Regions from separate parts of the Streptomyces sp. NPDC043746 genome, predicted to be linked through region 2. Evidence: predicted binding sites of a transcription regulator. Region 2 holds the regulator's gene; the other holds the start of a gene.
What was found. Region 2 encodes HrcA, which represses chaperone genes, less so after heat shock. Its sites were predicted from a motif close to TTNGCACTCNGNNNNNCNGAGTGCNAA; they were not measured.
Positions count from the first base shown of each region.

Region 1 (10,138 bases), on a different contig from region 2:
TCGGTCGTGAGCAGCAGCGACGCGATGGACGCGGCGTTCTCCAGGGCGGAGCGGGTGACCTTGACCGGGTCGATGACGCCGGCCTTGACCAGGTCGCCGTACTCGCCGGTGGCGGCGTTGAAGCCCTGGCCCTTGTCCAGCTCGGAGACCTTGGAGGTGATGACGTAGCCCTCCAGGCCGGCGTTCTCCGCGATCCAGCGCAGCGGCTCGACGGCGGCGCGGCGGACGACCGCGACACCGGTGGCCTCGTCGCCGGTCTTGCCGAGGTTGCCCTCCAGGACCTTCACGGCGTGGACGAGGGAGGAGCCACCGCCGGAGACGATGCCCTCCTCGACCGCGGCGCGGGTGGCGGAGATGGCGTCCTCGAGGCGGTGCTTCTTCTCCTTCAGCTCCACCTCGGTGGCGGCGCCGACGCGGATGACGCACACGCCGCCGGCCAGCTTCGCAAGGCGCTCCTGGAGCTTCTCGCGGTCCCAGTCGGAGTCCGTGGCCTCGATCTCGGCCTTGATCTGGTTGACGCGGCCCTTGACGTCGTCGGCGTTGCCGCCGCCGTCGACGATGGTCGTGTCGTCCTTGGAGACGGTGACGCGGCGGGCGGTGCCGAGCACGTCGAGACCGGCCTGGTCGAGCTTGAGGCCGACCTCCTCGGCGATGACGGTCGCACCGGTGAGGGTGGCGATGTCACCGAGCATGGCCTTGCGGCGGTCGCCGAAGCCCGGGGCCTTCACCGCGACGGCGTTGAAGGTGCCGCGGATCTTGTTGACGACGAGGGTGGAGAGCGCCTCGCCCTCGACGTCCTCGGCGATGATCAGGAGCGGCTTGGAGCCGCCGCCCTGGATGACCTTCTCCAGCAGCGGCAGCAGCTCCTGGATGGCGCCGATCTTGCCCTGGTGGATCAGGATGTACGGGTCGTCGAGGACGGCCTCCATACGCTCCTGGTCGGTCACCATGTACGGGGACAGGTAGCCCTTGTCGAAGGCCATGCCCTCGGTGAACTCCAGGTCCAGACCGAAGGTGTTGGACTCCTCGACGGTGATGACACCGTCCTTGCCGACCTTGTCCATCGCGTCCGCGATCAGCTCGCCGACCTGCGGGTCCTGGGCGGAGAGCGCGGCGACGGCGGCGATGTCGGCCTTGTCGTCGATCGGGCGGGCCGTGGCGAGCAGTTCCTCGGAGACGGCCTTGACGGCGGCGTCGATGCCCTTCTTCAGGGCGGCCGGGGAGGCGCCGGCGGCGACGTTGCGCAGGCCCTCGCGGACGAGCGCCTGGGCCAGGACGGTCGCGGTGGTGGTGCCGTCACCCGCTACGTCGTTGGTCTTGGTCGCCACCTCCTTGACGAGCTGGGCACCGAGGTTCTCGTACGGGTCGTCCAGCTCGACCTCGCGCGCGATGGTGACACCGTCGTTGGTGATGGTGGGCGCACCGAACTTCTTGTCGATGACGACGTTGCGGCCCTTGGGGCCGATCGTCACCTTGACCGTGTCGGCAAGCTTGTTGACGCCGCGCTCAAGGGCGCGACGGGCGTCCTCGTCGAACTTCAGAATCTTCGCCATGGGCTGTACTTCCCTCTCGGAATGAACTGCGCCCCTCGCCGCCCGGCTAGTCGGTACGCAGGGGGCCAGGGGCGCAGAACACAGGCAAACGTGGGTGAATTACTTCTCGACGATCGCGAGGACGTCGCGGGCCGAGAGGACGAGGTACTCCTCGGCGTTGTACTTCACCTCGGTGCCGCCGTACTTGCTGTACAGGACGACGTCGCCGGTCTTGACGTCGAGCGGAAGACGCTCGCCGTTCTCGAAGCGGCCGGGGCCCACGGCGAGGACGACGCCCTCCTGGGGCTTCTCCTTCGCGGTGTCCGGAATGACCAGGCCGGAAGCGGTGGTCTGCTCGGCGTCGAGCGGCTGGACCACAATGCGGTCCTCAAGCGGCTTGATCGCAACCTTGGAGCTGGTGGTCGACACGATCCGGTCTCCCCCTTCGGAGATCTCACGGGGTTTAGCAGTCAGTGGGCGGCGACCAGACCGATCCGTCGTCGCGGGTGCCGGACCTGCCCTGTCGCACAGTGTGGTGCTGGCACTCTCCAGGGGGGAGTGCCAGACCTGAGACTATGACCGCGATTAGCACTCGGTCAAGCGGAGTGCCAATTCGTCATCCTCGCGCCGTCCCGACCGGAGCCCGACCGGGGCCCGACCGGGGCTCCATCGGATCACCGTCCGGACAACGTGGGGGCAGAGCGCGGTGTTCCGTACGACGGTACGGAGATGACGGCGGTACGGGGACGGCGCGTGCCGAACGGCGCATGCGCGCGCAGCGGGGGCTGAGCGCGCATGCGGGGCGTACGGGGAGGGCGCCGGGTCAGACGTAGTCCTCCAGCTTCGCCACCGCGTACCCCTTGTCCGTGATGGTCTTCATGGCCAGCCGGATCATGTCGGGCATGGTCCCCTTCCAGTCCCCCTTGCCCCGGAAGTGGGTGAGGACGATGTCGCCGGGGTGCAGGTCCCGGTCCCACTCGCGCCACTCCATGCGGTCGGCGAAGGCCTCGGCGGACCAGAGCGGTACGGCGGTGATGCCGCAGGACTGGGCGGCGACGAGGGTGTCGCGGTTGTAGTTGCCGTAGGGCGGGCGGAAGAGGGTGGGCCGCTTCCCGTACTGCTTGAGGATCTTCTCCTGCTGGCCGCAGATCTCCCGCTTCTGCTCGGCGTAGGAGAGGCCGGGCAGATAGCGGTGGTTGAGCGTGTGGTTGCTGATGGTCACCCCGCGCTTCTGCATCTGCCGGAAGTAGCCGTAGTTGTCCTTGGTGACGTAGTCACTGAGGAACGCGCTGTAGGGGATGTCCAGTTCGGTCATCATCCGCAGCAGCGCGGGGTCCTTCTCCGCCCCGTCGTCCATGGTGAGGAAGACGATCTTCTCCTTGGTGGGGACGGTGGTGAAGACGGGCGGCAGCCCCTCGCCGTCGCGGACCTCGAACCCTTGACGGGTGGTGATGCGCGGCTTCACCTCGGGGGGCTCGGGGGCGGCGAGCGGGGTCTTGGCGAGCCCCCACTTCTTCGCCGCGGCGGCCCGTGCGGCCTGCTTCCGTTTCAGCTCCTCGGCGTACGCGTCCAGGGCGCGGGCGGGTCCGGCCTGCCGGGCGGCCTCGCCCTGCTGCCCGGCCGCGGGCTCCGCCGGGCCGCCCTGGGCTCCCGTACCGCCGTCGGCCGTCGCCGCCGCGCAGGCCGAAGTGACGGTGGCGGCCAGGAGGGCGGCCAGCACGACGGAGACCGGTCGGCGCCGTCTCGCGGAGGGGTGCCGCTTCGCGGGTGATTTTCCTTTTTGTCCTACTAGTTGCATGGCGCCGCATCCTGCCAGTCGTCCGCACGCCTCCCGCCCCGACACCGCGAGGGGGTCGGCCCCGTCGCCCGACCGGCGGACAGGAGCCGGCGCCTGCCCGTACCGGCCCGCCTCCGCGCACCGGCCACAATGGGCCGGGTGAACGCAACCACCCCCGCCACGCCGGCCGGCGCCCCCGGCGACCCCGCACACGCCGCCTTCGCCGCCCTGCGCACCCCCGAGGGCGAGCACCTGCTGGCCGAGCTGCGCGACCACGACCCCGCCCAGGAGCTGGCCACCGCGACCCGGCTGCGCCGCACGCACCCGCCGGAGCTGGTGTCGGCCGCCCTGGGCCAGGCGCGGCTGCGGCAGCGGGCGGTGGCGAAGTTCGGGGCCGGGGACGCGTACCGGATGTACTTCACGCCCAACGGCGTCGAGCAGGCCACCCGCACCTCGGTCGCCGCCCACCGCGCCGCCCGGTTCGCCGCGCTCGGCGTGCGGAGCGTGGCGGACCTGTGCTGCGGCATCGGCGGCGACGCCGTCGCCCTGGCCCGCGCCGGGATCTCCGTACTCGCCGTGGACCGCGACCCGCTCACCGCCGAGGTGGCCCGCGCCAACGCCGAGGCGCTTGGTCTCGCCGCCCTGATCGAGGTGCGGTGCGCCGACGTCACGGAGGTCGACACCTCTCCCTACGACGCGGTTTTCGTGGACCCGGCCCGGCGGGGCGGGCGCGGCAGGATCTTCGACCCGGAGGCGTACTCTCCGCCGCTCTCCTGGGCCACGGCCGCCGCACTGAAGGCCCCTCACGCGGCGCTGAAGATCGCGCCCGGCATCCCGCACGAGGCGATCGGGCCGGAGGCCGAAGCGGAGTGGATCTCGGACGGGGGCGATGTGAAGGAGGCGGTGCTCTGGTACGGGGAGGGCGTCGCGCCCGGTTCCATCCGGGCCACCCTGCTGCCGTCCGGGGCCGCCCTCACCGCCCCGGCCCCGCTGCCCGCCCCGCCGGTGGGTCCGGTAGGGCGCTATCTGTACGAGCCGGACGGCGCGGTGATCCGGGCGCATCTGGTCGCGGACGTCGTGGCGCGGTGCGGCGGGCGGCTGGTGGACGAGACGATCGCGTACGTGACCGGCGATGTGCCGTACTCCTCCCCGTACGCCACCGGGTACGAGATCACCGATCAGCTGCCGTTCAACATGAAGCGGCTGAAGGCGCTGCTGCGGGAGCGCGAGGTGGGCGTGCTGACCGTCAAAAAGCGCGGCTCGGCGGTCGAACCGGAGGAGTTGCGCCGCCGGATGAAGCTCGCCGGACCGAACGCGGCGACGGTGTTCCTGACCCGGGTGGCGGGGGCGCCGACGATGCTGATCGGCCGCCCGCTGGCGTGAACGGGCGGGTCGGGACGCAGGGGGGAAGTGGGCGGGTCGGGAGGCACGGCGTGAGCGGGCGGGTCGGAACGTACGGCGTCACTGGTGGGCCGGGGTGCGCGCCGGGGCGGCGGTCGCCGTCAGGACCCGCAGCGCCCAGCGGCGGTGCGTCCACGCCTTGACGGCGCCGATGAGTCCGGTGAGCCAGGCGATCATGCCCAGGCCCATGACCAGGGCGACCGCGCCGTACGTGTCGTCGCCCGGCCGGGCGCTCGACGGGCCGATCACGCAGAGCGCGAGCCCGCCCGCCGCCAGGACGAACGACAGCAGCAGCCAGACCAGGCTCACCCCGGGCAGCCGCAGCTCCCGGTCGCGCTCCGGGTCCCGGTCCAGCGCGCCCCACTCCACGAGCAGCGCGCGGATCTCCCGGTCCCGGGCGAGGTGGAGGCCGACGAGGATGACGGCGGGGATCAGCGCCCCCGCCCCTCGATCCCGGGCTCCCCTCCCCCGGTGCTCCGGCCCTCCCCGCTCTCGCGGTCCGCCCGGCTCAGGCGTCCCGCAGCGCCTGGATGTCCAGCTTCCCCATCCCGAGCATCGCCTTCATCGTCCGCTCCGCCTTCGCCGGGTCCGGGTCGGCCAGCAGCCTCGGCAGCTCGCGGGGGACGATCTGCCAGGAGACGCCGTACCGGTCCTTGAGCCAGCCGCACCGGCCCTCCTCGCCGCCCTCGGAGAGCGCGGACCAGAGCCGGTCGACCTCGGCCTGGTCGGCGCAGTCCACGGAGAGCGAGATGGCCTCGGTGAACGGGAACTGCGGTCCGCCGTTGAGGCCCAGGTACTCCTGGCCCGCGAGCCGGAAGCTGACGGTCAGCACGTCTCCCGCCCGGCCGGGGCCCGCCTCGCCGTGGTGGGTGACGTCCAGGACGCGGGAGTCGCCGGCCTCGCCGCCGAAGATCGCGACGTAGTGCTCGGCCGCCTCCTTCGCCCGGCCGTCGTACCAGAGACAGGGGGTGATCTTCTGCATGGCGGTGGTCTCCTCCTCCGGTCGCCCCGGGGCCGGGGCGTGTGCCGTGTCAGGCTTCTTGGTGGGTAGACCTGCCCCGGCCCCCGAACTCATCGGCCCGCCGCGTCCCCGTCCCGCTCCGCCGCCACCGGCCCGGCGGCCACCGGACCGCCCGCGGCCCGGCTCTCCCCCGGCAGCAGGACGTACGCCGCCAGCGCCGCGGCCGCCAGGAGCCCGGCCGCGACCCAGAACGCGGCCGCATACCCCGAGGAGAGCGCACCGGGCCCGGTCGCGCCGCCCGTGACCTGGGCGGCGACGGTGACCAGGACCGCGAGGCCGAGCGAACCGCCGACCTGGCGGGAGCTGTTGAGCAGCCCCGAGGCCATTCCGGTCTCGCCGGGCGCCACGTCGGTGGTGGCGGCCGTGCCGAGCGGGACGAAGCAGAGCCCGATGCCGAGCGAGCAGAGCAGCGACGGGCCGAGGATCGAGGCGAGGAAGGAGCCGTCGACCGTGGCGGCCGCCGCGAACCAGCCCATGCCGAGCGCCGCCAGCGCTCCTCCCACGGTCATCAGGCGGCGGATGCCGAGCGCCGCGACCGCCCGGGAGGCGAGGACGGAGCCCGCGACGACACCCACGCAGAGCGGCAGGAACGCGAACCCTGCGGCGGTCGCCCCGTAGCCGAGGACCAGCTGCGTGTAGAGCGAGACGAAGTAGAACGCGCCGAACTGGGCCGAGGCCAGCAGCAGGCAGAACAGGTTGGCGGTGAGCACCGGCCGCCCCCGCAGCAGACCGGGCCGGAGCAGGGGCGAGGGCGTACGGAGTTCGACGGCGACGAACGCGGCCAGCAGGGCCAGGGCCGCACCGAGCGTGACGAGCGTGACGGCCGAGCCCCAGCCGTCGTCCGAGGCCCGTACGAGCCCCGAGGACCAGCAGGGTCGTCCCGCCCGTGGCGAGGAGCGCCCCGGCGAGGTCCAGCCGTTGCGCCGGAGCGCCGCTGCCGGCTGACCGGGCTGAAGGAGCACTGGCGGGAGTACGCCGCCGACTACGAGGTCGCGGCCGAGCTGGACGCGATCGTGGAGGGCCTGATCAGGCGGGGGGCGAGGGCCTGATCAGCCGGGGGCAGGGGGCCGAGCGGTCACCGGCGAAAGGCCTCCGCCGGGGGCGCCGCTCACCCCACCGCCTCGAACCTCCACCGGTGCACCGGCCGGGTGATCAGGGCGGCGTCGGGTTCGGGGAGTTCGGGGAGGTCGTCGGCGTACGAGGCGCCCTCCCACCACGTCATGACCAGCACCCGGTCCTGCGGGGCGCGCAGGAGTTCGCGGCGGGCGGGCTCGCGCGACAACTCGGCGGACCGGGCGCGGGCCCACTCCAGGAGTTCGCCGCCTCGGCCCTCCACCGCGCGGGCCTCCCACATCAGGACGATGGTCGCGCCGCTCATGAGTACAGGTTGTCCTTGCTGATCTCGTGCACGTGGTCGTGGTCATGGTCGTGCGAGGGGGAGTGCGCGGCACCCGGAACGTGCGGTTCCGTCACCGGCAGCGACGAGTCCGCCGACAGCTCCAGGTCGGAGGGGCGCCGGTTGCGGGCCACCATCTCCGCGCCGAGCGCCGCGACCATCGCACCGTTGTCCGTGCAGAGCCCCGGCCGCGGCACCCGCAGCCGGATGCCCGCCCGCTCGCACCGCTCCTCGGCCAGCGCGCGGAGCCGGGAGTTGGCCGCCACCCCGCCGCCGATCATCAGGTGGTCGACGCCCTCGTCCTTGCAGGCCCGCACCGCCTTTCGGGTCAGCACGTCCACCACGGCCTCCTGGAAGGACGCCGCCACATCCCGCACCGGCACCTCCTCGCCCGCCGCCCGCTTCGCCTCGATCCAGCGGGCGACCGAGGTCTTCAGGCCGGAGAAGGAGAAGTCGTACGGGGCGTCGCGCGGGCCGGTCAGTCCGCGCGGGAACGCGATGGCCTTCGGGTCGCCCTCCCGGGCCAGCCGGTCGATGACCGGGCCGCCGGGGAAGCCCAGGTCCAGCACCCGGGCGATCTTGTCGAACGCCTCGCCCGCCGCGTCGTCGATGGTCGCCCCGAGCGGGCGGACGTCGGCGGTGATGTCGGGGGCCAGCAGGAGGGACGAGTGGCCGCCGCTGACCAGGAGCGCCATGGTCGGCTCGGGCAGCGGGCCGTGCTCCAGCTGGTCGACGCAGATGTGGGAGGCCAGGTGGTTGACCCCGTACAGCGGCTTGTCCAGGGCGTACGCGTACGCCTTCGCCGCCGAGACGCCGACGAGCAGCGCCCCCGCGAGCCCGGGGCCCGAGGTGACGGCGATCCCGTCGAGGTCGCGGGCGCTGACCCCGGCCTGCTTCAGGGCGCGCTCGATCGTGGGGACCATCGCCTCCAGGTGGGCGCGCGAGGCGATCTCCGGGACGACGCCGCCGAAGCGGGCGTGGGTGTCGACGCTGGAGGCGACGGCGTCCGCGAGCAGGGTGGTCCCGCGCACGACGCCGACGCCGGTCTCGTCGCAGGAGGTCTCGATGCCGAGTACGAGGGGTTCGTCGGCAGCCATCATTCAGTCCCGGTCTCTGGTGCGTTGTCCGCTGCGTGTTCTTGCATGGTGAGGCGCATGACGAGGGCGTCGATGTTCCCCGGCTGGTAGTAGCCGCGCCGGAAGCCGATCGGCTCGAAGCCGAACCGCTCGTACAGCCGCTGGGCGCGGGCGTTGTCGACGCGCACTTCGAGGAGCACGGTGGCGCACTCGAAGGCGGTGGCGGCCTTCAGCAGGTCGGTGAGGAGTTCGGCACCGAGGCCGGTGCCCCAGGCGTCCCGGCTGACCGCGATGGTCTGGACGTCGGAGAGGTCACCGAGGGCGGCGAGCCCGGCGTAGCCGACGATCCGGCCGGTGGCCGGTTCCTCGGCGACGACGTAGTGGCGGGTGGCGCCGGGACCGCGGGCGTGGGCCAGCTCGGACCAGAACATCCCGGGCGACCAGGCGTCGTCCGGGAACAGCTCGTGCTCCAGCTCCAGCACGGGTTCGATGTCCCACCAGCGCATCTCGCGCAGGACGGCGGCGGTGCTCACTTGGGGGTGACCACCTTGTAGTTCTTCGGCACCTGGGCGTCGGGCCTGCGCAGATAGAGCGGCTGCGGCTCCAGCAGCTCCTGCCCGGCGGCCAGCCGTTCGGCGGCGAGGGCGGCGAGCGCCCCGGCGGCCACGTGCTCGGGCCCGCGCGCGTCCGGGAACGCCTCCGGGTAGAGGGCCGCGCCCGCGCCGACCACGGGGAGCCCGGCGAGCGCCCGGGCGATGTCGGCGGGCCGGTCGACGGCGGGCTCACCCGTACGGGTGCGGGAGTCCTCGTACCGCGCCCAGTACACCTCCTTGCGCCGCGCGTCCGTCGCCACGGCGAAGGGCCCCTCCACCCCGCCCTCCCGCCCGGCGGCGTACGCGAGGCCGTCCAGGGTGCAGATGCCGTGTACGGGGACGGCGAGGGCGGAGCCGAAGGTGGCGGCGGTGACCAGGCCGACCCGCAGCCCGGTGTAGGGGCCGGGGCCGACGCCCACGACCACGTCCGTCACGGCGTCGAGTTTCACCCCGGCCCCGGCGAGGACCCGGTCGACGGCGGGCAGCAGCAGTTCGCCGTGGCGGCGGGCGTCGACCTGGCCGAAGGAGGCGATGACGGACGTCCCGTCGTGCAGGGCGACGGTGACGGCGGGGGTGGCGGTATCCATGGCGAGCAAGAGCACGCAAACAGCCTACGGCTCCGCCGACGGCGGTACGGCGCCCGTACGGCGTCCCGGCCCGCCCGCCGCCTGCTGCTACCGTCACCGGGTATCCGCGGGTACGACGTAAAAGCTTGTACGACAACGCCGCCCGCGGCAGCGGCCGTACGCTGCCGCGGGGCGGCGGGCGAAAGGGGAGTCCACGGTGTCAAGGGGAAGCTCGGGAATGGTGGCCGGGCTCACTGCGGCGGCGATCGCCGTGGTCGGTGTCCTCGCCTACCAGGCATCGGCGAACGCCCCCGATTCGGTGGCGTCCTCCTCCCCCACTCCGAAGGCGTCGGTCTCCGCCTCCGCCTCCGCCCAGCCCACCGCGGAGCCGAAGCCCACGCAGGACGCCCTGGCGGTCCCGGCGGACTCGGGCACCGGTGAGCGTGTGGTCTACGCGCTCAAGGACCGGCGGGTCTGGCTGGTGGACGCGAACGGCAAGGCGCTCCGTACGTTCACGGTGATGCCGAGCCCCGTCAGCCCGCCGCCCGACATCTACCAGGTCACCTCGCGCTCGGGCACGGTCCAGGGCTCGGACGGCGTGCCCATCGAGCACGTGGTGCGCTTCGCCAACGTCGACAATGTCGCGATCGGCTTCAGCGCGGCGCAGGACGGGTCGATGGAGCCCCCGGACCCGACGTCGAGGACCGGTGGCGTCCGGATGAAGCGGGCGGACGGCAACGCGATGTGGACGTTCGCGACGGTCGGCGCCAAGGTGG
Region 1 is NZ_JBWKCM010000030.1:40,283-50,420, forward strand. Features, by position in the region: gene groL (chaperonin GroEL) at 1-1,553, opposite strand, end outside; gene groES (co-chaperone GroES) at 1,653-1,961, opposite strand; gene AC0682_RS26235 (polysaccharide deacetylase family protein) at 2,356-3,330, opposite strand; gene AC0682_RS26240 (class I SAM-dependent methyltransferase) at 3,460-4,692, shown strand; gene AC0682_RS26245 (hypothetical protein) at 4,771-5,079, opposite strand; gene AC0682_RS26250 (VOC family protein) at 5,219-5,692, opposite strand; gene AC0682_RS26255 (MFS transporter) at 5,782-6,693, opposite strand; gene AC0682_RS26260 (hypothetical protein) at 6,840-7,109, opposite strand; gene tsaD (tRNA (adenosine(37)-N6)-threonylcarbamoyltransferase complex transferase subunit TsaD) at 7,106-8,224, opposite strand; gene rimI (ribosomal protein S18-alanine N-acetyltransferase) at 8,224-8,709, opposite strand; gene tsaB (tRNA (adenosine(37)-N6)-threonylcarbamoyltransferase complex dimerization subunit type 1 TsaB) at 8,733-9,383, opposite strand; gene AC0682_RS26280 (hypothetical protein) at 9,601-10,138, shown strand, end outside.
Region 1: the regulator HrcA is predicted to act here: its motif matches at 2,118-2,144, upstream of groES (co-chaperone GroES).

Region 2 (10,138 bases):
GCCTCTGCCGGTCCGGCCGCCTCCGCCGACCTTCCGGATCCCGCCGAGTACGGTCGCGGCCTCCAGCTCGTCGCCACCCTCGCGGAGTCCTGGGGCATCACCTACCGCACCGGCCTCAAGACCGTCTGGGCCCGCCTCCCCGTCGACGACTGGAGCGGCCCGCCCGCCCCGCCTGACCGGGACTCCCTCAGGCGCGGGCTGCGCGCCGCCGAGATCCTCGCCCCCGCCGCCCGGCGCACCGAGCGCGACGACGCGGTCTGGGGCGGCCGGGGCGCCCCGGCCTTCCTCGCGGAGGCGTCCGACCTGCTGGCCGGGCAGCTCGACGAGGACCTGGTGGCCGCCATAGCGGGCCAGCTGCTGGTGCCCCGCCTCGCGGACTGGTGCGCGATCTGGCTGGAGGCCGAGGGCGGGGGACCGGGCGCCGAACCCCGGCTCGCCCGGGTCTGGCACAGCGACGAGACCGGTACGGAGCCGCTGCGTACGGCCCTGGAGCGGGAGCCCCTCCGCCTCCCCGCCGACATCGGCCCGGGCCCCGTACCCGTCCCCGTACCCTGGCGGGCGCAACACGGCCCGCACGCCCGGGGCGGCCTGCGTCCCGGCACCCCGCCCGCCGGGGACGTCCCGCACAGCCCGGACGCCCCGCATCCCGGCAGCCGCGACGGGGCCGCGCTCGCGTTCCGGATCACGGCGGGCGGCCGGGCGCTCGGGACCGTGCTCGTCGGCCGGGAGGGTGTCACCCGGTTGCCCGAGGCCGTCGCCTCGCTCATCGAGGACTTCGTCCGCCGCCTCGGCCTCGCCGTCGGCGCCGCCCGCGCCTACACCCGCCAGGCCACCATCAGCCGCATCCTCCAGCGAGGCCTGCTCCCCAGCAAGGTCGCGGAGATCCCCGGGGTGACCAGCGCCCTCGTCTACGAGCCGAGCGACGACGGCGTGGTCGGCGGTGACTTCTACGACATCTTCCCGTGCCCCGGCGACCGCTGGTGCTTCGTCCTCGGCGACGTCCAGGGCTCCGGGCCCGAGGCCGCCGTCGTGACCGGCCTCGCCCGCCCCTGGCTCCGGCTCCTCTCCCGCGAGGGGTTCGGCGTCGGGGAGGTTCTGGACCGGCTCAACCGGCTGCTGCTGGACGACGCCATGGAGGCGGCCGAGGCCGCCGCGCTGATGGTCGCCGCCGCCGGGGGCCGACAACTCCACGACGGCTCGCAGTCGCGGTTCCTCTCCCTGCTGTACGGGGAGGTCGTGCCGCTCCCCGGCGGGGGCGTCCGCTGCACGGTGGCCAGCGCCGGGCACCCGCTGCCGCTGCTGCTCCGCCCCGACGGCTCCGTACGCCCGGCGGCCGAACCGCAGGTGCTGCTGGGGGTCGTCGAGGACGTGGCGTACGAGAGCCAGACCTTCGACCTCGCGCCCGGTGACAGCCTGCTCTGCGTCACGGACGGGGTGACCGAGCGGCGGTCGGGCCCGCTGATGTTCGACGACGGGGACGGGCTGGCCCGGGTTCTCGCCGGATGCGCCGGACTGCCCGCCGACGCCACGGCCGACCGCATCCGGAGTGCGGTCCACGAGTTCGCCGAGCAGCCGCCGGACGACGACGTGGCCCTGCTGGTCCTGCACGCGGACTGAAACGTCTCCGGGGCGAGCGACAATGGACGGTATGCCTTCCGTACTGCCCGATGGTGAGCCCGTGCCCGACGACGGGGCGCTGCCCCGCCATGCCCTGGAAGGCGCAGCCGACCGCCCGCTCGGCTTCTACCTGCACGTTCCGTACTGCGCCACCCGTTGCGGCTACTGCGACTTCAACACCTACACCGCCACCGAGCTGCGCGGCTCCGGCGGGGCGCTCGCCTCCCGCGACAACTACGCCGCCCACCTCGTCGAGGAGGTCCGCCAGGCCCGCAAGGTCCTCGGTGACGACCCCCGCCCGGTCCGTACGGTGTTCGTCGGAGGCGGGACCCCGACTCTGCTCCCCGCCGCCGATCTCGTGCGGATGCTGGCGGCGATCAGGGAGGAGTTCGGGCTCGCGGAGGACGCGGAGGTCACCACCGAGGCCAATCCGGAGTCGGTCGACCCGGCCTATCTCTCCGCCCTGCGCGAGGGCGGCTTCAACCGGGTCTCCTTCGGGATGCAGAGCGCCAGACAGCACGTCCTGAAGATCCTGGACCGCACCCACACCCCCGGCCGGCCCGAGGCCTGCGTCGCGGAGGCGCGGGCGGCGGGGTTCGACCACGTCAATCTGGACCTGATCTACGGCACCCCGGGCGAGTCCGACGACGACTGGCGGGCCACCCTGGACGCGGCGATCGGGGCGGGCCCCGACCATGTCTCCGCGTACGCGCTCATCGTCGAGGAGGGCACCCAGCTCGCCCGCCGCATCAGGCGCGGCGAGATCCCCATGACCGACGACGACGCGCACGCCGACCGCTATCTGATCGCGGACGAGGCCTTCGCCGCCGCCGGTTTCGCCTGGTACGAGGTCTCCAACTGGGCCACCACCGAGGCAGGCCGCTGCCTCCACAACGAGCTGTACTGGCGCGGCGCCGACTGGTGGGGCGCGGGTCCCGGCGCCCACAGCCATGTCGGCGGGGTCCGCTGGTGGAACGTGAAGCACCCGGGCGCGTACGCCCAGGCGCTGGCCGAGGGCCGCTCACCCGGCGCCGGGCGGGAGATCCTGGCCGAGGAGGACCGCCGGGTGGAGCGTGTCCTGCTGGAGCTGCGGCTCCGCGAGGGCTGCCCGCTCGACCTCCTGAAACCCGACGGCCTCGCCGCCTCCCGCCGAGCCCTCGGCGACGGGCTGCTGGAGTCGGAACCGTACGGGAGGGGCCGCGCGGTCCTCACCCTGCGCGGGCGGCTCCTGGCCGACGCGGTGGTGCGGGACCTGGTGGACTGAGGCCGGGGCCCGGTAGCCGACAGCCAGGGGCCCGGAGGCCCCTGGCTGTGACGTCACTCCGGCAGCGTCACGAAGTCGATCAACTCCTCCACCCGACCGAGCAGTTGCGGCTCCAGGTCCTTGTAGCTGCGCACCTTGGACAGGATGTGCTGCCAGGCCGCGCCCGTGTTCTCCGGCCACCCCAGCGCCCGGCACACCCCCGTCTTCCAGTCCTGGCCCCGCGGCACCACCGGCCACGCCCCGATCCCCACCGACGACGGCTTCACCGCCTCCCACACGTCGATGTACGGGTGACCCACCACCAGCACATGCGGGTCCGAGACCTGCGCGGCGATCCGGGACTCCTTGGAACCGGCCACCAGGTGGTCCACCAGCACCCCGAGCCGCGCGTCCGGGCCGGGCGAGAACTCGCGGACGATGGACGGGAGGTCGTCGATGCCCTCCAGGTACTCCACGACCACGCCCTCGATCCGCAGGTCGTCGCCCCACACCCGCTCGACCAGCTCCGCGTCGTGCCGGCCCTCCACGTAGATCCGCCCCGCCCGCGCCACCCGGGCCCGCGCACCGGGCACCGCCACCGAGCCGGAGGCCGTACGGGTGGGGCGCACCGGGCCGCCGGGGGCCGGGCGGACCAGGGTGACCACCTTGCCCTCCAGCAGGAAGCCGCGCGGCTCCATCGGGAAGACCCGGTGCTTGCCGAACCGGTCCTCCAGGGTCACCGTGGGCCCCTGGGCCGTCTTCTCGCAGCGGATCACCGCCCCGCAGAAACCGGTGGCGACCTCCTCCACGACCAGATCGGGTTCGGCGGGGACCTCGGGCACGGGGGCGGACCGCTTCCACGGCGGGGTCAGGTCCGGCTGGTAGCTGCGCATGGCACGACGATAATTCGCCCCGCCGGTACGGAGATTCGCACCCCGCCACGACACGCGAGCCGGAGTGCGCGCCCGCGCGCCGCGTGAGCCACACGCCCGCCCGCCGCCCCACGCGACGCCGAAGCACCTCGCCCCGCCCCGCGGCCCTCACCCGACCCGAGGCCCCGCACCCCACCCCAGGCCCCTCACGCCACCCCGAAGCCTCACCCCACCCCGAACCGCTCCGCCAGCGCCTCCCGCTGCCCCCGGACGAACGCCGCGTCCACCACCGCCCCGTGCCCCGGTACGTACAGCGCCTCCTCGCCGCCCAGCTCCAGCAACCGGTCCAGCGCCGCCGGCCAGCGCGAGGGGACCGCGTCCCGGCCCGCCTGCGGGTCGCCGGACTCCTCCACCAGGTCTCCGCAGAGCACCACCGGAGGCTCCCCGTCCGCGCCCGGGACCAGCACCGCGAGGTCGTGGCCGCTGTGGCCCGGGCCCACGTTGGCCAGCAGCACCTGGCGGCCGCCGCCCAGGTCGAGCGTCCACTCACCGGTCACCTCGTGGTGCGGCACCACCAGCGTGTCCACCGCCCGGTGCGCCTCGTCCTCCGCGAGCCCGTGGTGCACGGCCGAGACGGCCAGCCCGTCCGCCGAGCGCTCCAGCAGTGCGGCGATCCCCACCGCCCCGTACACCTGCGCCCCGGCGAACGCCGCCGTGCCCAGCACATGATCGAAGTGCGGGTGGCTCAGTGCGATATGCGTCACCCTCCGGCCGAGCAGCGCCTCGGCCTGCCCGCGCAGCTCGGCGCCCTCGCGCAGCGTCGAGCCGGTGTCGTACAGGAGCACCCCGTCCGCCCCGGCCACCAGTGCCACCGTGGCGTCCCAGCCCGGAAGGCGCCGCCGGCCGACACCGTGACCCAACCGCTCCCAGCCGTAGTCTTCCCACAACACGTCCATGGGGCGACGCTATCGGCAACGTCCCGTACGGCTCGGCGGCGGCATGGCCGGTCACCCTTGCCCAGGCCCCACCCCACCCCCGTACACTGATCCGGTGGGTGGCTGGCACTCGTATGCAGCGAGTGCCAGACGGAGAGCCGGGGACAGAGCCCCGGGGAACGACAGTTGGAGGTGTGCGCCATGCTCAGCGAACGCAGGCTCGAGGTGCTGCGCGCCATCGTCCAGGACTACGTCGGCACGGAGGAGCCCGTCGGCTCCAAGGCGCTGACCGAACGGCACCAGCTGGGAGTCTCCCCGGCCACCGTCCGCAACGACATGGCGGTGCTGGAGGAGGAAGGCTTCATCGCGCAGCCGCACACGAGCGCGGGGCGCATCCCCACCGACAAGGGGTACCGCCTCTTCGTCGACAGGCTCGCGGGCGTCAAGCCGCTCTCCTCCGCCGAGCGCCGGGCGATCCAGAACTTCCTCGACGGCGCGGTCGACCTCGACGACGTGGTCGGCCGGACCGTGCGGCTGCTCGCGCAGCTGACCCGGCAGGTCGCGGTCGTGCAGTACCCCTCGCTGACCCGTTCGACGGTGCGCCACGTGGAGCTGCTGTCCCTCGCCCCCGCCCGGCTGATGCTCGTCCTGATCACGGACACCGGCCGGGTCGAACAGCGTATGATCGACTGCCCCGCGCCCTTCGGCGAGGCATCGCTCGCGGATCTGCGGGCCCGGCTCAACAGCCGGGTCGTCGGACGCCGCTTCGCCGATGTCCCGCGGCTGGTGCGGGAGCTGCCGGAATCCTTCGACAGCGAGGACCGGGGAACGGTTTCCACGGTTCTCTCCACCCTCCTCGAAACCCTGGTCGAGGAGACGGAGGAGCGGCTGATCATCGGCGGCACCTCCAACCTCACCCGCTTCGGGCACGACTTCCCTGTGATGATCCGGCCGGTGCTGGAAGCACTGGAGGAGCAGGTCGTCCTGCTGAAGCTGCTCGGTGAGGCCACGGACCCAGCCATGACCGTGCGGATCGGGCACGAGAACGCCCACGAGGGGCTCACCTCCACGTCCGTCGTCGCGGTCGGCTACGGTTCGGGCGACGAGGCAGTCGCCAAACTCGGCGTGGTCGGACCGACCCGCATGGACTACCCCGGAACGATGGGAGCGGTACGCGCAGTGGCACGTTACGTCGGACAGATCCTGGCGGAGTCGTAAGTGGCCACGGACTACTACGCCGTACTCGGCGTACGCCGCGACGCATCGCAGGACGAGATCAAGAAGGCATTCCGTCGGCTCGCCCGCGAGCTGCACCCGGATGTCAACCCGGATCCGAAGACCCAGGAGCGGTTCAAGGAGATCAACGCCGCTTACGAGGTGCTGTCGGACCCGCAGAAGAAGCAGGTCTACGACCTCGGCGGCGACCCGCTCTCCGCCAACGGCGGTGGCGGCGGCGCGGGCGGCTTCGGAGCCGGTGGCTTCGGCAACTTCTCCGACATCATGGACGCGTTCTTCGGCAACGCCGCCCAGCGCGGGCCCCGCTCGCGCACCCGGCGCGGCCAGGACGCCATGATCCGCCTGGAGATCGACCTCAACGAGGCGGCCTTCGGCACCACCAAGGACATCCAGGTCGACACGGCGGTCGTCTGCAACACCTGCAGCGGCGAGGGCGCGGCCCCCGGCACCTCCGCCCAGACCTGTGACATGTGCCGCGGCCGTGGCGAGGTCTCGCAGGTCACCCGGTCCTTCCTGGGCCAGGTCATGACCTCGCGCCCCTGCCCGCAGTGCCAGGGCTTCGGTACGGTCGTGCCGACGCCGTGCCCGGAGTGCGCCGGTGACGGCCGCATCCGCTCGCGCCGCACGCTCACCGTCAAGATTCCCGCGGGCGTCGACAACGGCACCCGCATCCAGCTCGCCGGTGAGGGCGAGGTCGGCCCCGGCGGCGGCCCGCCCGGCGATCTGTACGTGGAGATCCACGAGGTCGCGCACCCGGTCTTCCAGCGGCGCGGCGACGATCTGCACTGCACGGTCACCATCCCGATGACCGCCGCCGCCCTCGGCACCAAGTGTCCGCTGGAGACGCTGGACGGCCTGGAGGAGATCGACATCCGGCCCGGCACCCAGTCCGGCCAGTCGGTGCCCCTGCACGGGCGCGGCATCACGCATCTGCGCGGCGGCGGCCGGGGCGATCTGATCGTCCACGTCGAGGTGGTCACGCCGAGCAAGCTGGACGCGGAGCAGGAGCGGCTGCTGCGGGAGCTGGCGAAGCTGCGCGGCGAGGAGCGGCCCCTGGGCCAGTTCCAGCCAGGTCAGCAGGGCCTGTTCTCGCGGCTGAAGGACGCCTTCAACGGCCGCTGAGACGTTTTCCGCCTTTCACCGCGCCGCCCTCCGGTCCCCGACCGGAGGGCGGCGCGGCGTTCGGCAGGAGAACCGGTCACGCCGGACGCTGGCTGATTCGGCCCTGTGCGGCGGACGTGGCACGATGCGTTCATGTCCTCCGCGTTGACCGATCTCTGCCGGTATCCGATCGTGCAGGCCCCCATGGCGGGCGGCGCTTCCGGAGCTCAGCTCGCCGCCGCCGTCATCGAGGCCGGTGCGCTCGGGTTCCTGGCCGCCGGGTACAAGACGGCGGACGGGATGTACAACGAGATCAAACAGCTGCGCCGGCTCACCGGCGGCCCGTTCGGCGTCAACCTCTTCATGCCGCAGCCCGCCCTCGCCGACCCCAGCGCCGTCGAGGTCTACCGCCACCAACTGGCCGGTGAGGCCGCCTGGTACGAGACCCCGCTCGGCGACCCCGACAGCAGCGCCGGTGACGACGGGTACGAGGCGAAGGTCGCCATCCTGCTGGAGGACCCCGTCCCGGTGGTCTCCTTCACCTTCGGCTGCCCCACCCGCGACACGCTGGACGCCTTCGCGAAGGCGGGCACGTACACCGTCGTGACCGTCACGTCCGCCGAGGAGGCCCAGGCCGCCCAGTGGGCGGGCGCCGACGCCGTGTGCGTCCAGGGCGTCGAGGCGGGCGGCCACCAGTCCACCCACCGCGACGATCCGCAGGCCGACCACACCGGCACCGGGCTGCTCACCCTCGTCACCCAGGTCCGCGAGACCGTGCAGCTCCCCATCGTCGCCGCGGGCGGTCTGATGCGCGGCGGCCAGATCGCCGCCGTCCTGGCGGCCGGGGCCGACGCCGCCCAGCTCGGCACCGCCTTCCTCATCTGCCCCGAGTCCGGCGCCCACCTGCTCCACAAGCAGGCCCTGACCAACCCGCTCTTCGTCCGCACCGAGCTGACCCGCGCCTTCTCCGGGCGGCCCGCGCGCGGCCTGGTCAACCGGTTCATCCGTGAACACGGCCCGTACGCCCCCGCGGCCTACCCCCAGGTCCACCACCTGACCACCGGGCTCCGCCAGGCCGCCGCCAAGGCCGGGGACGCCCAGGGCATGGCCCTGTGGGCCGGGCAGGGCCACCGGATGGCCCGCGAGCTGCCCGTGGCCGAGCTGGTCGAGCTGCTCGCCGCCGAACTGGAGGCCGCCCGCACGGCCCTGAGCACGAGGAGCCCCCGGTGACGGCACCCGTCTTCGTCGTCGAACGGATGCCCACCGGACCGGAGTTCGTGCTCGACGGGCCCGAGGGGCGGCACGCCGTGTCGGTCCGGCGGCTGGAGCCCGGCGAGGACGTCGTCCTCACCGACGGGCTCGGCCACTGGGCGGAGGGCGTGGTCCGGGCCGCCGAGGGCAAGGACCGGCTGACCGTCACCGGCATCGGGACCATCCACGAGGAGCCGGAGCCCGCGCCCCGGATCACCGTCGTCCAGGCGCTCCCCAAGGGCGACCGGGGCGAGCTGGCCGTCGAGACGATGACCGAGACCGGCGTCGACGCGATCGTGCCGTGGCAGGCCGCCCGCTGCATCACCCAGTGGAAGGGCGACCGGGGCGCCAAGTCCCTGGCGAAGTGGCGCAGCACGGCCCGGGAGGCGGGCAAGCAGTCCCGCCGCGTCCGCTTCCCCGAGGTGGCCGGGGCCATGACGACCAAGCAGGTCGCCGCGCTGCTGGCCGGTGCCGACTTCGCCGGGGTCCTGCACGAGGACCGCGACCACGACAGCGCCCCGCTCGCCACCGCCGAACTCCCCGCCGCCGGCGGCATCGTGCTCGTCGTCGGCCCCGAGGGCGGCGTCTCCCCGCAGGAGCTGACCGCCTTCGCCGAGGCGGGGGCCCGCCCGTACCGGCTGGGCCGCAGTGTGCTCCGTACGTCCACGGCGGGCACGGCCGCGACCGCGCTGCTGCTGGGGCGCACGGGGCGCTGGGGCTGAACACGGTCCGGCGTCGCGCCAAGCGCTGGGTCGGCGACCCCACGGCCGGGCGCCGGGGAGGAGGAGTAGGGCCTGCCGCCTGCCGCCTGCCGCCTGCCGCCTGCCCTCTGCCGCGCGACGCCCGGCACGCGCGCTCGCGGCGTGGCCGAAAGGCCCTGGCAGCTCCGCTGCAGGACCATGGGGGCGCCGTGCGGTCGCACGCACCGGACGCCGCGCGGTCGCCCACCGGGCAGCGACGGCGGTTTGACGACAGGCCATAGCATGAGCCGTACGGATCATCAGCGAGCGAGGAGGCCCGGAGCCATGGCGGGAGAGCCGCAGACCGACTGCCTGTTCTGCAAGATCGTCTCGGGAGACATCCCGGCGACCATCGTCCGGGAGAGCGAGACCACCGTCGCCTTCCGCGACATCAACCCGCAGGCCCCGACCCATGTCCTGGTCATCCCGAAGACCCACTACCCGGACGCCGCCTCGCTGGCCGCCGCCGAACCGCGGGTCGCCGCCGATGTGCTGACCGAGGCCGCAGCGGTCGCCGCCGACGAGAAGATCGACTCCACCGGCTACCGGGTCATCCTCAACACCGGCTCCGGCGCCGGCCAGACCGTCTTCCACGCGCACGCCCACGTCCTGGGCGGCCGCGGCCTCCAGTGGCCGCCCGGATAACACCCGCACCGCAGGAGCGTTTCCCCATGTCCGTACGCGAGCTGGTGGTGCTCGGCACCGCCAGTCAGGTCCCCACCCGGCACCGCAACCACAACGGCTACCTGCTGCGCTGGGACGGCCAGGGCATCCTCTTCGACCCCGGCGAGGGGACCCAGCGCCAGATGCTGCGGGCCGGGGTGGCCGCGCACGACATCGACCGGATCTGCGTCACCCACTTCCACGGCGACCACTCCCTCGGGCTCGCCGGGGTGATCCAGCGCATCAACCTGGACCAGGTGCCGCATCCCGTCACCGCCCACTATCCGGCGAGCGGGCAGCGCTTCTTCGACCGGCTGCGGTACGCCACCGCCTACCGCGAGACGGTCCGGCTGTCCGAGGCCCCGGTCGCGGGGGCCGGCGGGGTGCTCGCCACCACCCCCGCGTACACCCTGGACAGCCACCGGCTCTCGCATCCCGTCGAGTCGTACGGCTACCGCGTCACCGAGCCCGACGCCCGCC
Region 2 is NZ_JBWKCM010000046.1:21,613-31,750, reverse strand. Features, by position in the region: partial or broken gene AC0682_RS30155 (SpoIIE family protein phosphatase) at 1-1,617, shown strand, start outside; gene hemW (radical SAM family heme chaperone HemW) at 1,640-2,881, shown strand; gene AC0682_RS30145 (DUF3097 domain-containing protein) at 2,935-3,753, opposite strand; gene AC0682_RS30140 (MBL fold metallo-hydrolase) at 3,957-4,688, opposite strand; gene hrcA (heat-inducible transcriptional repressor HrcA) at 4,869-5,885, shown strand; gene dnaJ (molecular chaperone DnaJ) at 5,886-7,025, shown strand; gene AC0682_RS30125 (nitronate monooxygenase) at 7,158-8,234, shown strand; gene AC0682_RS30120 (16S rRNA (uracil(1498)-N(3))-methyltransferase) at 8,231-8,977, shown strand; gene AC0682_RS30115 (histidine triad nucleotide-binding protein) at 9,281-9,640, shown strand; gene AC0682_RS30110 (ribonuclease Z) at 9,667-10,138, shown strand, end outside.